One region of the Staphylococcus massiliensis genome, then DNA from elsewhere that is predicted to be linked to it. Evidence: riboswitches for the same ligand, from Rfam matches in the RefSeq annotation. Region 1 holds a riboswitch; the other holds the start of a gene.
What was found. Region 1 has a riboswitch for S-adenosylmethionine ahead of metK (methionine adenosyltransferase). Riboswitches for the same ligand answer to the same signal wherever they lie in the genome.
Positions count from the first base shown of each region.

Region 2: another riboswitch for S-adenosylmethionine. It lies ahead of ACF3N8_RS04385 (Na+/H+ antiporter NhaC family protein); the one in region 1 lies ahead of metK (methionine adenosyltransferase).

Region 1 covers NZ_CP171119.1:1,342,430-1,350,066, reverse strand. The annotation lists gene ACF3N8_RS06625 (transaldolase) at 1-383, opposite strand, end outside; gene ACF3N8_RS06620 (hypothetical protein) at 579-884, shown strand; gene crcB (fluoride efflux transporter CrcB) at 1,049-1,420, shown strand; gene ACF3N8_RS06610 (CrcB family protein) at 1,413-1,769, shown strand; gene ACF3N8_RS06605 (NERD domain-containing protein) at 1,829-2,734, opposite strand; gene metK (methionine adenosyltransferase) at 2,911-4,113, opposite strand; SAM riboswitch class I at 4,225-4,338, opposite strand; gene pckA (phosphoenolpyruvate carboxykinase (ATP)) at 4,496-6,085, shown strand; gene ACF3N8_RS06590 (S9 family peptidase) at 6,130-6,900, opposite strand; gene ytkD (RNA deprotection pyrophosphohydrolase) at 6,881-7,348, opposite strand; gene yidD (membrane protein insertion efficiency factor YidD) at 7,413-7,637, shown strand, end outside.
Region 2 covers NZ_CP171119.1:944,690-952,326, reverse strand. The annotation lists gene ACF3N8_RS04395 (catalase) at 1-1,042, opposite strand, end outside; gene ACF3N8_RS04390 (SRPBCC domain-containing protein) at 1,443-1,928, opposite strand; gene ACF3N8_RS04385 (Na+/H+ antiporter NhaC family protein) at 2,014-3,327, opposite strand; SAM riboswitch class I at 3,397-3,492, opposite strand; gene ACF3N8_RS04380 (amidohydrolase) at 3,614-4,741, opposite strand; gene hutI (imidazolonepropionase) at 4,900-6,135, opposite strand; gene hutU (urocanate hydratase) at 6,135-7,637, opposite strand, start outside.

The DNA.
Region 1 (7,637 bases):
GCTTTCACTTGTTCAATCGTGTAAACCGCAGTGACATTAAGTTTTACATCTTTGTGTGAGAGCTTTTCAATAAGTGGAATCATGGATTCACCATTCGTATTCACAACAGGAATTTTTACGAACACGTTGTCACCATATTCCTTTAAAATCTCAGCTTCTTTCTCCATTGTTTCCATGTCATTCGCGAACACTTCAAATGAAATCGAAGCATCAGGGATTGCTTGAACAACTTCACTCGCAAAAGCCTTATAGTCCGTAACACCAGCTTTAGCCATTAAACTAGGGTTAGTCGTAAAGCCATCTACCTCTTTGTTTTGGTAAGCTTGTTTCATTTGCTCGATGTCTGCACCATCCGCAAATACTTCAACATTTAAATTAGACATACTTATTCCTCCTATCCTATATGAATCGTGTTACTGTTTAAAGTTGATTTACACTAGGTATGTATATAAATAAGTTATACCATTTTTCGTATATGATAGCTATTTTAAGGGGCTATCTAGAAATTTATTCATGAATATTAGATAAAAAGAAATTATTTGTGCTATGATGTATGTTGAGAATTATAGGAGGATATTATGAATACATCTAAAAAATACTTTTTTCTATCCTTAATATTAATTTTAATTAGTTGTTACTTTAATACGTTAAATCCACTATTAGATTTTCACTTTAAATCAATCATTTTACTTATATTAATATGTAGTATCGTGAATACGATTATCATACTACTTGCCATACATTTTAACGATAAATCGATTAAATCACTACATTCTCATAGTGGATGGGTACGCGGTGCGTCACGTATATTACCTTTCATAATCATGATTGTAATTGCCTTACATATTTTAGCAGCTTTATACACATTCGGTATATTTAATTAATTACGTATTCAATCAAACGAAATTAGCACGACTTTAGTGTTATTAAGATGATTTATGGATTCAATTTAATTTAGTTCGATTAAGGCAAATTGCCAGAGTGAGATTAAGAAATCTTTGAACCACATCGGGTTTCTGCCTCACTCTTTTTTTAATGAGGTGACAATATGCAATATGTATATATTTTTATAGGAGGCGCGATTGGTGCCTTGCTTCGCTACCTTCTTTCATTTCTCCACGAGCCTACAGACCTTCCAGTTGGTACCTTTATCGCAAATATAATCGGTGCTTTCTTAATGGGATACCTGTCCCATGCTGCGATACAACTATTTCAAGATCATCCTAATGTAAAGAAAGGCGTTACGACAGGGTTTGTCGGCGCACTAACAACCTTTTCAACCTTTCAATTTGAAATCGTTCAAATGCTTAATCATCATCAAATTTGGCTCGCACTTTCATACGCAATTTTAAGCTTTTTAGCGGGACTTACATTTTGCATGAAGGGTTTTGCGTTAGGAGGTAAGGTTAAACATGATTAAAATCTTACTCGTGCTACTAGGTGGTGGCGTCGGAGCTGTTTTAAGAGGATTGATTACGAATCTTTTTAAAAAGTCCTTCCCTAAAGTAACCTTTCCTTTAGCAACAACTGTTGTTAATTTAGTGGGATGTTTTTTAATTGGATATATATCGCAGTTCGATTTAAATGATTCATTAAAAACTTTAATTGTCACAGGCATGTTAGGTGGTTTAACAACATTTTCTACAATGATGTACGAATTGATTCAAATGTTAAATGACGATAATAAACCTTCACCTTACTTTTATATCTATGCTTTGGTGCAATTTGTCCTAGGATTATTATGTTGTCTATTGGGATACTACGTGTAAATAGGGTTTAAAAAAAGCACTATAGCGTACCTATTCGGTATCGCTATAGTGCTTTCAATTTAATTGAAGCTTTCAATTTTATCCATAATTTCTTGCAGTTCTTCAACATTGTATTGAATACGTCCGTGGAAGACGAACTTATTAAAGTATTCATTAAGTTGTTCAGGTCCAACTAACGCGCGAGTATGAGACGTCTCTTGGAAATTAGAGATTGTTACTGCGCCATCATATTTAGGGTTAAAGTATAAAAGCGTTGTTGGTAGGTATTTTAAATCTAATTCACGTTTTAACGTTTCAGCTAAACGTTCAACTTTCGTAATATGTGTTGTGTAATCAACTACAGATAAAGAATGTTTATCATCATTTTGATCTAAAACAATCGTATGTGGTGCAGTTATTTCTAAATCAAGCGTGTTGAAAACTTGTTCCATAACTGGAAGCTTTCCAAATTGAGACTGATTAACACCGTAATACACATGTCCTTTTAAAAGTTGAGAATCGATTAAATAAAGACCCGTACGTGTAAGTACTAAGTGACTGATTCTAGAAACATCTTCAAAGTTTTGCTTTGGTAAAAAGATGTTTGCCATAATATGCATATCTTCAGGACGGATACGCTTTTCATTTACTAAGCGTTCACGAATACCTAAAAGACGCATGTCAGTGATATACTCACTTTTATTTTTAGAGAATAATTTTAAAGCATCAATTTCTCTATCTTTTGAATTTACCGTAGCTTCGTAATCTTCTTTTTGTTTCGTAATCGTTTTCTTATTTTCTATTCTTTCTTTCTCTAGAGCTTCTTCATGATTCTGATGTAATTCTGAATGTTTAGAGTTATATTGATCCTCTAATTTTTGTTTTGCTTTCTTTTTGCTGCTAAGCGCAACGAGAAATAGGATAAAGAATATAATTGCAAGTAGTGTTGCTACAATTAAACTAATGCTTATTGCATCTAAAGCCATATGATAAAACGCTCCCTTTCTTCTACAATCAGACAAACAGAAATATTCAATTTACAAAGTAAACTATGTATGATGTTTCTATTTTTAACGGCTCAATCTGATTTAAAATAAGCTATACCCTATTATAATAGAATATAGCTTATCATTCGATAGTTTCGTATGATTTTTTGTTAAAACTATTTAACTTTTTCTATAAAAGCATTTAATGCATCAACTTTATCAATTTCTTCCCATGGTAATTGGATGTCAGTACGTCCAAAATGACCATATGCTGCAGTCTGCTTATAGATTGGTTGACGTAAATTTAACATTTCAATGATACCTGCTGGTCGTAAATCAAAGATATCTCGAACCGCTTCAACAAGTAACGGCTCAGGAACTTTGTTAGTGTTGAATGTATCAATTGAAATAGATACAGGCTCGGCCTTACCAATTGCATAAGCGAGTTGAACTTCACACTTATCACTTAAACCTGCTGCAACGATATTCTTAGCTACATAACGTGCTGCATATGAAGCAGAACGGTCAACTTTAGTTGGATCTTTACCACTGAAAGCACCGCCGCCGTGTCGCGCATAACCACCATAAGTGTCTACAATAATCTTTCTACCTGTTAAACCTGCATCACCTTGTGGCCCACCAATTACGAAACGGCCAGTAGGATTAATGTAGAATTTCGTTTCTGCATCAATTAAGTTTTCAGCAACGACAGGATAAATAACATGTTCTTTTATATCATTTTCAATTTTACTTAACTCAATATCTTCATGGTGTTGAGATGACACAACAATCGTATCTACACGAACTGGTTTATGATTTTCATCATATTCAACAGTAACTTGTACTTTACCATCTGGACGTAAGTAAGCTAAAGTACCATCCTTACGTACATCGCTTAAACGTTTAGATAATTGGTGTGATAAATAGATAGGTAAAGGCATGTATGTTTCAGTTTCATTCGTCGCGAAACCGAACATTAAACCTTGGTCACCAGCACCAGTTGCTTCAATTTCTTGTTCTTTATCGTCATCACGGTATTCTAATGCGCGATCAACACCTTGAGCAATATCAGGTGATTGCTCATCAATTGCAGTTAATACAGACATTGTTTTGTAGTCATATCCATACTTAGCACGTGTATAACCAATGCCTTTAACTGTTTCGCGTACAACTTTAGGGATATCGACGTACGTTGATGTAGAAATTTCTCCTGCGATTAGCGCCATTCCTGTTGTTACTGTCGTTTCACAGGCAACACGCGCATTCTTATCGCCTTTTAAAATTTCATCTAAAACTGCATCGGAAATTTGGTCAGCAATTTTATCAGGATGTCCTTCAGTAACAGATTCTGACGTGAATAATCTTCTGTTAGTAGTCATTTTATACTCCTTTAAAATTTATATTACGAAAATTCTCTTTGATTTTATAGAGCTAAATAAAAAAACCTTCTTCACTATTAAGATAGAGAGAAGGCTTAATCCGTCCATTCGCTCTTATCGTTCAGACTATTGTCTGCAAACGGTTTGGCACCTTTCTTTTATATAGGATAAAAGAGGTTGCTGGGCTTCGTTGGGTCCATGTCCCTCCACCACTCAGGATAAGAGAATCCGTTAGCTACATACTACCTAAGTTTATTAAGCTTGTCAATTTTATGAAAATCTTTAAAATCTCTAGTAATAGCATGGAATAATAATACAAATGTGTTATACTAATTTCATGTAAATGCTTACATTACCGTAATAACTATTGGAGGGATTCTATATGACAATTGACATGGGGACGAATAACACGAAGATTGATGACATTATAGCAAAAGACACGTCTCATTTTCAATTAAGCACAACGGAATTATATAACAAAATTTTAGAAAGAGATGAAGGTGAATTAACAGAACTTGGTGCTATCAACATGAAAACTGGTAAATATACTGGTCGTTCACCTAAAGACAAATTCATTGTAGATGATCCTGAAATCGCTGACGAAGTAGATTGGGGAGATATTAACCAACCTATCTCTGAAGAAGTTTTCTTAAATCTTTATGATAAAGTCGTTAATTACCTAGATGAAAAAGATGAATTATTTGTTTTCAATGGTTATGCAGGTAGTGACAAAGACTCTGAGCTAAAATTAACTGTTGTTAATGAACTTGCTTGGCATAATTTATTTGCAAAAACAATGTTCATTCGCCCAGAAAGCGTAGAGGAAGCAGAATCTATTAATCCTGAATTTACAATTATTTCTGCCCCTACTTTTAAAGCAGACCCTGAAGTAGACGGCACGAAATCAGAAACTTTCATTATTACATCATTCAAACATAAAACAATCTTGATCGGCGGTACTGAGTACGCTGGTGAAATGAAAAAAGGTATCTTCTCAGTAATGAATTACTTATTACCACAAAACGATATCATGAGTATGCACTGTTCAGCTAACGTTGGAGATAAAGGCGATGTTGCTTTATTCTTCGGTTTATCAGGTACTGGTAAAACAACACTTTCAGCTGATCCAGATCGTAAATTAATCGGTGACGATGAGCACGGTTGGAACGAAAACGGTGTATTCAATATCGAAGGTGGTTGCTACGCTAAAGCAATTAATCTTTCAAAAGATAAAGAGCCACAAATTTATAGTGCTTTAAAATATGGTACAGTTTTAGAAAACGTTGTAGTTGATGAACATGGTGACGTTGACTTTGATGATAATAAGTACACTGAAAATACACGTGCTGCTTACCCTATCCACCATATTGATAATATTGTGGTACCATCAAAAGCTGCACACCCTAACACAATCATCTTCTTAACTGCAGATGCATTCGGTGTGTTACCACCTATCTCTAAATTAACTAAGAGCCAAGCTATGTATCACTTCTTAAGTGGTTTCACTTCTAAATTAGCTGGTACTGAACGTGGTATTACTGAACCAGAACCATCATTCTCTACTTGTTTCGGCGCTCCATTCTTACCATTAAACGCGAAAGTTTACGCTGACTTATTAGGTAAATTAATCGACGAACACGAAGTTGATGTTTACTTAGTAAACACTGGTTGGACTGGTGGTAAGTATGGCGATGGTAAACGTATCGACTTAAAATATACACGTCAAATGGTTAACCAAGCTATTAGCGGTGAACTTAAAGACGCTGAATATGAACAAGACGACATCTTTGGTTTAAATATTCCAAAAGAAATCGAAGACGTTCCATCTAAAATCTTAATGCCTAAGAACGCTTGGTCAGATGCAGAAGCTTATGATGAGCAAGCTAAAGACTTAGTAAACCGTTTCAAAGAAAACTTCAAGAAATTCGGTGAAGAAACTGCTGATCTTGAAAAAGACGGTGGCTTTAAATAATTCAATCATAATTAAACCGAGGCGCGTTATGCGTCTCGGTTTTTTTAAATTTCTGATTCTGTTTGTGCCATCCAATCTTGTATGTAATTGAGTACATCTTTTAAAGCGCTTGGACGAGGCACATGTCCTTCTTCCAATTGATATAACGTATCATAAGTAGCGCCTACTTGTTTTAAGTGCTTTTCCAAATGATAGGCTTGATGAATCCCCACTTGTTCATCCGCACCACCATGTACGATTAATATCGGAGGGCTCATCTGTGTTATTGCGTTCAGAGCTTCACGCTCATCATAAACTGAGCTTTGCTTCTTAGGGTGACCAATCATGCGTCTCATCATACCTCGCAAATCAACGCGCTCTTCGTACATTAAACGTAGGTCCGACACGCCTCCCCATATGATATAGCTTGTTGCACCGACTTCTTGAAATGTTAATAAGCCTTGAATACCACCTCTTGAGAATCCGATTAAATGTAGTGGCGTTTCGGGATACATCTCCTTTAAAATATGTGCCGCTTCTATAACGTCATTTAAGTCCGCGCCAGCAAAGGCGTCATGCCCTTCGCTACCATTATTACCTCTATAGTAAGGCGCAAATACAACCGTTGAAGCATTCATAAATTGCATCATGCGCGCAGGTCGAACTCTACCAACCTGACCTTTACCACCCCGCAAATACATTACGATACGACGCGCTTCCTTTAAAGGCTTGAATAATAAACCTTTGACGTGAAACCCATCGACCTCATATGTAACTTCGTATGCTTCATGCGTAGATAATGCGATTGGCATTTTCTTATATTTTGTAAAAGCCAAGCTCAATCACTCTTTCTAAACATTTTAGAATCGCTTTATCTTCTATTAAGAAACTGCGTTCTTCATGGGGTACGTCGTCAGGTGACTTAAATAAAATTGGACCGGACGTTTCTAAATAATCCGCTTTGTCTACGATCTCAGATACCAGCACTACATAGACATCTTTTTTAAAGGGCTTTTCAGCGAGGACCTCATACTGTGCGATAAAATAATGTGCCTCAATAGTCGCACCGGTTTCCTCAAACAGTTCCCGCTTCAAAGCTTCAATGCTTGATTCACCCGCCTCACGTTTACCGCCTGGAAATTCAATGCCGCGTTCAAGATGTTTCGTAAACAAAAGTTGATTCTGATAAATTGGAAATGCTAAGACGTGATCACCGTCTGAAGGCTCGGAATCGGACTTAAATGTCACATGAACTGGCGTATTGTCTTTGTCTTTAAAAATCACATCAGCACCTCCTAAAATAATTTTATGGTATGATTGGTTTGATTATAATTCATGGAGGCATAATATGAAACGTGTATTCTTATTTCTAGTTTATATCTATCAACACTATATTTCACCATTAACGCCGCCTACATGTCGTTTCTATCCCACATGTTCAGAGTACACGCGCCAAGCAATCGTAGAACATGGTGCGATTAAAGGCACTTGGTTAGGTATTAAACGAATTGGTAAATGTCACCCATTTCATAAGGGTGGCTTTGACCCAGTACCTCCGAATAAAAAGAAACAT
Region 2 (7,637 bases), 400 kb from region 1:
ATGGGTCATTAGTAAAGTCTAAACCTGGAACAATATGACCTGGGTGGAATGCCACTTGTTCAGTTTCAGCAAATACATTATCAACGTTACGGTTTAAAGTCATTTTACCTACTTTTTTAACTGGCACTTCGTCTTCTGGCCAAATCTTAGTAGGGTCTAAAATATCAAAGTCAAATTTAAATTCATCTTCTTCAGGTAAAATTTGAAGACCTAATTCCCAAGCTGGGTAATCACCTTTCGCAATTGATTCATAAAGGTCTTTTCTATGGAAGTCGATATCTTTACCGCAAACAATTTGCGCTTCATCCCATACCATAGATTCTAACCCGTGCACAGGTTTCCAATGGAATTTCACGAAATGTGCTTTACCTTCTTTGTTTACTAAACGGAATGTATGCACACCAAAACCTTCGATTTGACGAATATTCTTAGGAATACCACGGTCACTCATAGCCCACATAGCTGTATGTGTTGATTCAGGATTTTGTGCAAAGAAATCCCAGAAAGTATCGTGAGCTGAACCACCTTGAGGCATTTCGTTATGTGGCTCTGGTTTAACAGCATGAATTAAATCAGGGAACTTAATAGCGTCTTGAATAAAGAATACTGGAATGTTGTTACCTACTAAGTCAAATACACCTTGGTCAGTATAGAATTTAGTCGCGAAACCACGTACGTCACGAACTGCGTCTGGAGAACCTTTTGACCCTTGAACTGTTGAGATACGTACGAATACTGGTGTCTTTTTAGACGTATCTGTTAAGAAGTCCGCATACGTATATTCAGATAAGTCTTCATATAATTCGAATTCACCATGTGCGCCGAAACCACGTGCGTGCACGATACGTTCAGGAATACGTTCATGGTCGAAATGCGTCATTTTTTCTCTGAAATGGAAATCTTCAAGAAGTGTAGGACCACGTTCACCAGCGCGTAGTGAATTTTCATCTTCGCTTACTTTAAGACCTTGGTTCGTCGTCATTGCTTTACCGTCATTATTTACAATATCTTTTTCTAAATCTTGTTCTTTTTTGTTAACCACAGTAAATCCTCCCTTTAGATATATGTAGATATACTTCCTATTTACCACTTCCGAAACATTAAAAACGCTACAAGCAAATTACTACCAATTATTGTAATAATATGTCATGGATGAAATATGTTACATAGCAATAATCATTATTTACATCATCTCCGTGGCGCCCCTCCTTGAAAAGCCCTATAGCACCACAAACGTTTTTTAGATAGCTACGCCCTATCACCAAAAGAAAAACCGACACGCATACGTGTCGGTCATCTCAGTCATTGATTCAATTTGTTCTTAATGAAATACGATTCGTAAGAGTAAGATAATTTCCTAACAGCTGACTCCTAGGGGAGTAGCGTGAGTCCGGAGACTACAGGCTCCGGCCACGCCCCAGGAAAGCATGCTGTTAAGGAAATTATTCGTCGTCTTCTTCAATTACTTGTTGTAGTTTATCAAACATCATTTCAAATCCATGCACAGTGGAATCATGATATTCCTTTTTCTTTTGCTTGTATTCAAGACGTGTTAAACGACGCTCCTTAGGAATATCACTTTGATATCTAAATGTCATTTGGCAAATGCCAGGTTCACGTTCCTCAAAGTAAAGTTCAATTAAATCTTCAACATCACTTAAATGCGGCATACCCATTGTCATGACAATGTGTTGATCAGGAATAAGTACTTGGTATGTACCAACTACACGTAATTCCTTTTGATTTTTAGCATCAATAATTTCGTAAGTTCCACCTTCTACAGGGTCATTGTCGAGCTTTTGATTCGTTCTTGGCGTTGTTAAGAACCACTGACGCAATAATTCAGGGTGGAGCCAAGCTTGATATAGTGTTTCAGGCGAAACTTTCATTAAACGAACAATTTCAATTTGCACTGTTTCTTCTTGCATTAGCTTTACACATCCATTCTTCGTCTATCATACTTGTTAATATATATTCTAACGTATAATACACAAAGTCAAAAACTATATGGTCTTAATTTTCGTTATGAGCGGCTTTTCGTTTAGATTTAAGAACTGGTAAACCAAGTATAATCGCGACAACACCACTAATTCCAAGAATGAATGGGTAGAACGAGTAAGGAATTAGCATTACTGGTGAAATACTTGCGACACCAGCTGCTGCAATAACTTGCGGACTATACGGTAAGAACCCTTGGAAACAACTACCAAAGATATCTAAGATACTTGCCGACTTTCTTGGATCAATGTCGTACTTGTCGGCAATCCTTTTCGCAAGAGGACCGGCCATTAAGATTGAAATCGTATTATTCGCTGTTGAAATATCAGCAACACTGACAAGGCCAGCAATACCAAGTTCTGCACCGCGTCTCGACTTAACCTTGGCATTCACAAATTCAAGCAACCATCTAATACCGCCATTGAACTCGATAATCGAAATTAAACCACCGATTAAGAGCGCGATAATCGCCGTGTCTTCCATACCAATGACACCTTCAGAGGCTGCCTTTAAAAAGCCCTTCCAATCAAACGAGCCATCTATAAATCCAATAATGCCTGATAAGAGCGTACCAGATAACAGCACAATCACGACATTAACACCGATTAAAGCCAAAATAAGTACTAATAAATAAGGTATCACTTTCACTAAATTAAAATCATATGACTTAGATTGATCGAGTGTAATACCATGCGTCAGGATCCATAAAAGCACCATTGTCAAAATGGCACCAGGTAATACAATCCTAAAGTTCACCTTAAACTTATCCTTCATTTGCGTCTTCTGAGTACGTACAGCAGCGATCGTTGTATCTGAAATCATAGATAAGTTATCACCAAACATCGCACCACCTACTACAGTTGCCATCACAAGTGCGCTTGATACATCCGTTGCTTGGCTAATTCCAAATCCAACTGGTGCAATCGCTGCAACAGTACCTACGGACGTTCCCATTGAGATTGAAATAAACATACAAATTAAGAATAACCCTACGAGTAATAAATTAGTGGGAATCAAAGATAAACCTAAGTTAACAGTTGACTCAACGCCTCCCATCTCTTCTGTCACCTTTGAAAAGGCACCTGCGAGTAAGAAGATAAATACCATTAGAATGATATTAGAATGTCCTGCACCTTTCGTAAAGACGTCGACCTTTTTACTAAAGGACGTTTTATGGTTCATAAATAATGCAATTACTACAGCAATCATAATCGAAATATTTAAAGGCATCGTGCTAAAGTTACCAGTGATAATGCCTACTCCGATAAATAACGTTACAAATATTAATAAAGGCAATAAGCCCCATACATTTCCCTTTTCCTTTGTCATATCATCACTTCCTTAAAATAAAAACCTTTCTTCTTTAATATGTGAAAAAGAAGAAAGGTTGAATTTAACTTCTTATCTTCAGCATATTGCTTCTGGAATTGGCACACGCATCACCATGTTGCCGAAGTTTCGTAGGGCCAGTCCCTCCACTTCTCTTGATAAGATCTATATAAGATTTTTGAATTTGTGCTCGAGTTAATAACTCATTTTAGCATTGGTAAAACATTTAATCAATACATGATTTAAATTTAATTCTTAATTAAATATATTTGGTACACTTAATCAATCAACTTTCCTGATTAAGTAACCGCTTCGCTAATGTCACGAAATAGTCCGGTACTTTTTCTAGAATACCTTCATCTGGATCATATTTCGGATGATGCAACTGATACTCACTTTCTGAGCCAATCATAACGAACACACCTGGATAGTGCTTCGTAAAGCCAGAAAAATCTTCGCCAATTGTGAGTGGTTCATCAAAAATTGTTACGTCATATCCAGTTTCTTTTGCCACTTCAATCGATTGTTCAGTAAGTTTATAATCATTGTACACAGCACCAGGTAAATGAGTATAGGTTGTCTTGATATCGACATCAAACATGGTTTCTAAGCCAGTCGCAATGTCTTTTAATCGTTTTTCAACATAGCTTTGAACCTTCTTATCAAAGGTTCTCACGGTACCTTGTACATAAGCAGTCTCTGGAATGACATTCCATGTTTTACCACTTGTCACTTCACCTATAGATACAACAGCGCGATCAAACGCTGAAACATTGCGACTTACTATAGATTGTATGCTTGTAATTAACTGACCTAAAACGATTGAAGGATCGTTACCATCTTCCGGTCGCGCTGCGTGCGCGCCTTTTCCAGTGATTTCAAACTCGAAACGATCAACATTAGATGTTAAGATACCTGATTTCACTCCGAATTCACCGACTTTTAAAGAAGGATAATTGTGAAAACCAAGTATCGCCTCGCAACCTTCTAACACATTCGCCTTAACCATGTCTGTAGCACCATGACCAAGTTCTTCTGCTGGTTGAAAGACAAATCTCACACTCCCTTGAAGTTCATCCTCAATGCGCTTTAACTTAACTGCAGCACTTAGCACGCTCGCCATATGAATGTCGTGACCACATGCATGCATCACGTCATCATATTTAGATCTAAAGGTGTTAAACACTTCCTCATGAATAGGTAAGGCATCGATGTCTGAACGTATGGCAATCATGCGATCCCCTGAACCAACTTCAGCAACAACACCCGTCTCAAGGTCAAAATCTAATATCTTGATGTCGAACTTTTTAAGGATCTTCTTAATGTTTTTAGTCGTACGATATTCTTCATCAGAAAGTTCTGGATAGCGATGAAACATCCGTCTCCATTCAATCGTTTGTTCATAGTCATACATGATATCGACTCCCCTGTTATTTAAAAATACGCCTAACGAAAACTATAGTGCTATGATAACACAATTTTTAGAATTTTGTGATAACATAGCGTAAAAAAGATTATAAAAATACCCCAACACTTATCTAAAGCGTTGGGGTATAGCATTTAGTCAATGCTTTATTTTAAAGATAAGTCACGATCTACGATAACTTTACCGTCTTTGATAACTTTATCTACATGGTTAACACCATATTTGTACGTAACGAATTCGTGGTTAGGTGCGTTCCAAAGCACGATATTCGCTTTGTCACCTTCGTTAATAGTACCTGCATCAACGTTGATTGCTTTAGCAGCGTTAACTGTTACAGCATTCCAAATTTCGTTTGGTGATAATTTAAGTTTTAATGCTGCGATAGCCATAACCATTTGTAAGTTGTTAGTTACACAACTACCTGGGTTGTAGTCTGTAGCGATTGCAATTGCACCGTCGTTTTCTAACATACCACGTGCATCTGCATATTCTTCTTTACCAAGGTAGAATGTTGTACCTGGTAATAATACAGCTACAGTTTCGCTATCTTTAAGTTTTTTCTTATCTTCGTCACTTGAAGCAACTAAGTGGTCAGCAGAAATTGCATCTTCATCAATTGCAAGTCCTAAACCACCTAATGGGTCGATTTCGTCAGCGTGGATTTTCACGTCGAAACCATGTTTCTTAGCTTCTTGCATATAACGCTTAGATTCTTCGATTGAGAATACGCCTGTTTCGCAGAAGATATCAGCGAAGTCTGCATATTCTTTAACTTCAGGTAATAAATTAATCATTTCTTCTAAGAATGCTTCGTTTGATTCAGCATCTTTAGGTACAGCGTGTGGTCCAAGGAAAGTGTGACGCATATCTAGGTTATACTTTTCAGCTAAACGATTTGAAACTTTAAGTTGTTTTAATTCGTTTTCTTTATCTAAGCCATAACCACTTTTACTTTCAACAGCTAACACACCATGGTGAATCATTGTTAATAAGTCATGTTCTGCTTTTTCGAATAGTTCATCTTCAGATGCTTTACGTGTAGATTCTACTGTAGAAAGGATGCCGCCACCTTGTTCAAGGATTTCTAAATATGAAGCACCTTGGCGTTTTAAGCTCATTTCGTGTTCACGAGAACCACCGTGAATTAAGTGTGTATGCGCATCTACTAAAGATGGTGATACAACTTTACCAGTAGCGTCGATTGTTTCTTCAGCTTCGTACTCTTCTGTATGCGGACCAGCATAAACGATTTTACCGTCCTTAACGACAACTGTACCGTTCTCAACAATTTCTAATTCATCAAGTGCTTTACCTTTTAAAGGTTTGTCAGTCTTCTTAGGTAATACAAGCTCCTTAATGTTTTGAATAACTAAATCGTTCATTACTTATCACCTTTCTCTGTAATCATTGGAATATGAACACCTTTTTCTTTTGCTACTTCTTTAGCGATGTCATAACCTGCATCAGCATGTCTTACTACTCCCATACCCGGATCTGTAGTTAATACACGTTCTAAGCGTTTTTCAGCTTTTTCTGAACCGTCAGCTACAACTACCATACCAGCATGAAGTGAGTAACCCATACCTACACCGCCACCGTGGTGGAATGAAATCCATGAACCACCTGCAGCTGTGTTGATTAAAGCGTTAAGTACTGCCCAGTCACCTACAGCGTCAGAACCATCTTGCATACCTTCAGTTTCACGGTTAGGACTTGCTACTGAACCTGAATCTAAGTGGTCACGGCCGATAACGATAGGTGCTGAAATTTCTCCGTCGCGCACTAATTTATTAAGTGCTACACCCATTTTCGCACGTTCACCATAACCTAACCAAGCAATACGAGATGGTAAACCTTGGAATGAGATTTTTTCTTGAGCTAAGTCTAACCAACGATTAAGTTTTTCATTTTCAGGGAATAATTTACGCATTTCTTCGTCTGCACGTTCGATATCCTTAGGATCACCGCTTAATGCAGCGAAACGGAAAGGTCCTTTACCTTCACAGAATAATGGACGGATGTATGCAGGAACGAAACCTGGGAAATCAAATGCGTTTTCTAAACCTTCGTTATGCGCTACTTGACGAATGTTATTACCATAGTCGAATGCAATGGCACCTTTTTCTTGGAATTCTAACATTTGTTCAACGTGTCTACGCATAGAAGCGTTCGCTTTTTTAACGTATTCTTGTGGATCGTCTTCACGTAATTTTTTCGCTTCTTCTAAAGAATAACCATGTGGAACATAACCATTTAATGGGTCATGTGCACTAGTTTGGTCAGTGATGATATCCACTTTAAAGTCATCACGTTTAAGTAAATCTTCATATACATCTACTGCGTTAGCAACTAAACCAATTGATAAAGCTTTGCCTTCATCACGAGCTTCTGTAGCTAATTTAATTGCTTCTTCTAAATCGCTTGTTTTAACGTCGCAATATCGTGTTTCAATACGTTTGTCGATACGTGTTTCATCAACATCAATACCGATAACAACACCGCCGTTCATTGTTACAGCTAGTGGTTGCGCACCACCCATGCCGCCTAAACCAGCAGTTAATGTAATTGTGCCGCTTAAGTCTTCATCAAAATGTTGTCTAGCAAGCTCAGCAAATGTTTCGAAAGTACCTTGTACGATACCTTGTGAACCAATGTAAATCCAGCTACCAGCTGTCATTTGGCCGTACATCATTAAACCTTTTTTATCTAATTCGTTGAAGTGATCCCAGTTAGCCCAATGTGGAACTAATACTGAGTTTGATAATAAAACACGTGGTGCTTCATCATGAGTTTTAAATACAGCTACTGGCTTACCTGATTGAACTAACATTGTTTCGTCTTTTTCTAAATTACGAAGTGTTTCAACGATAGCATCGAAGCTTTC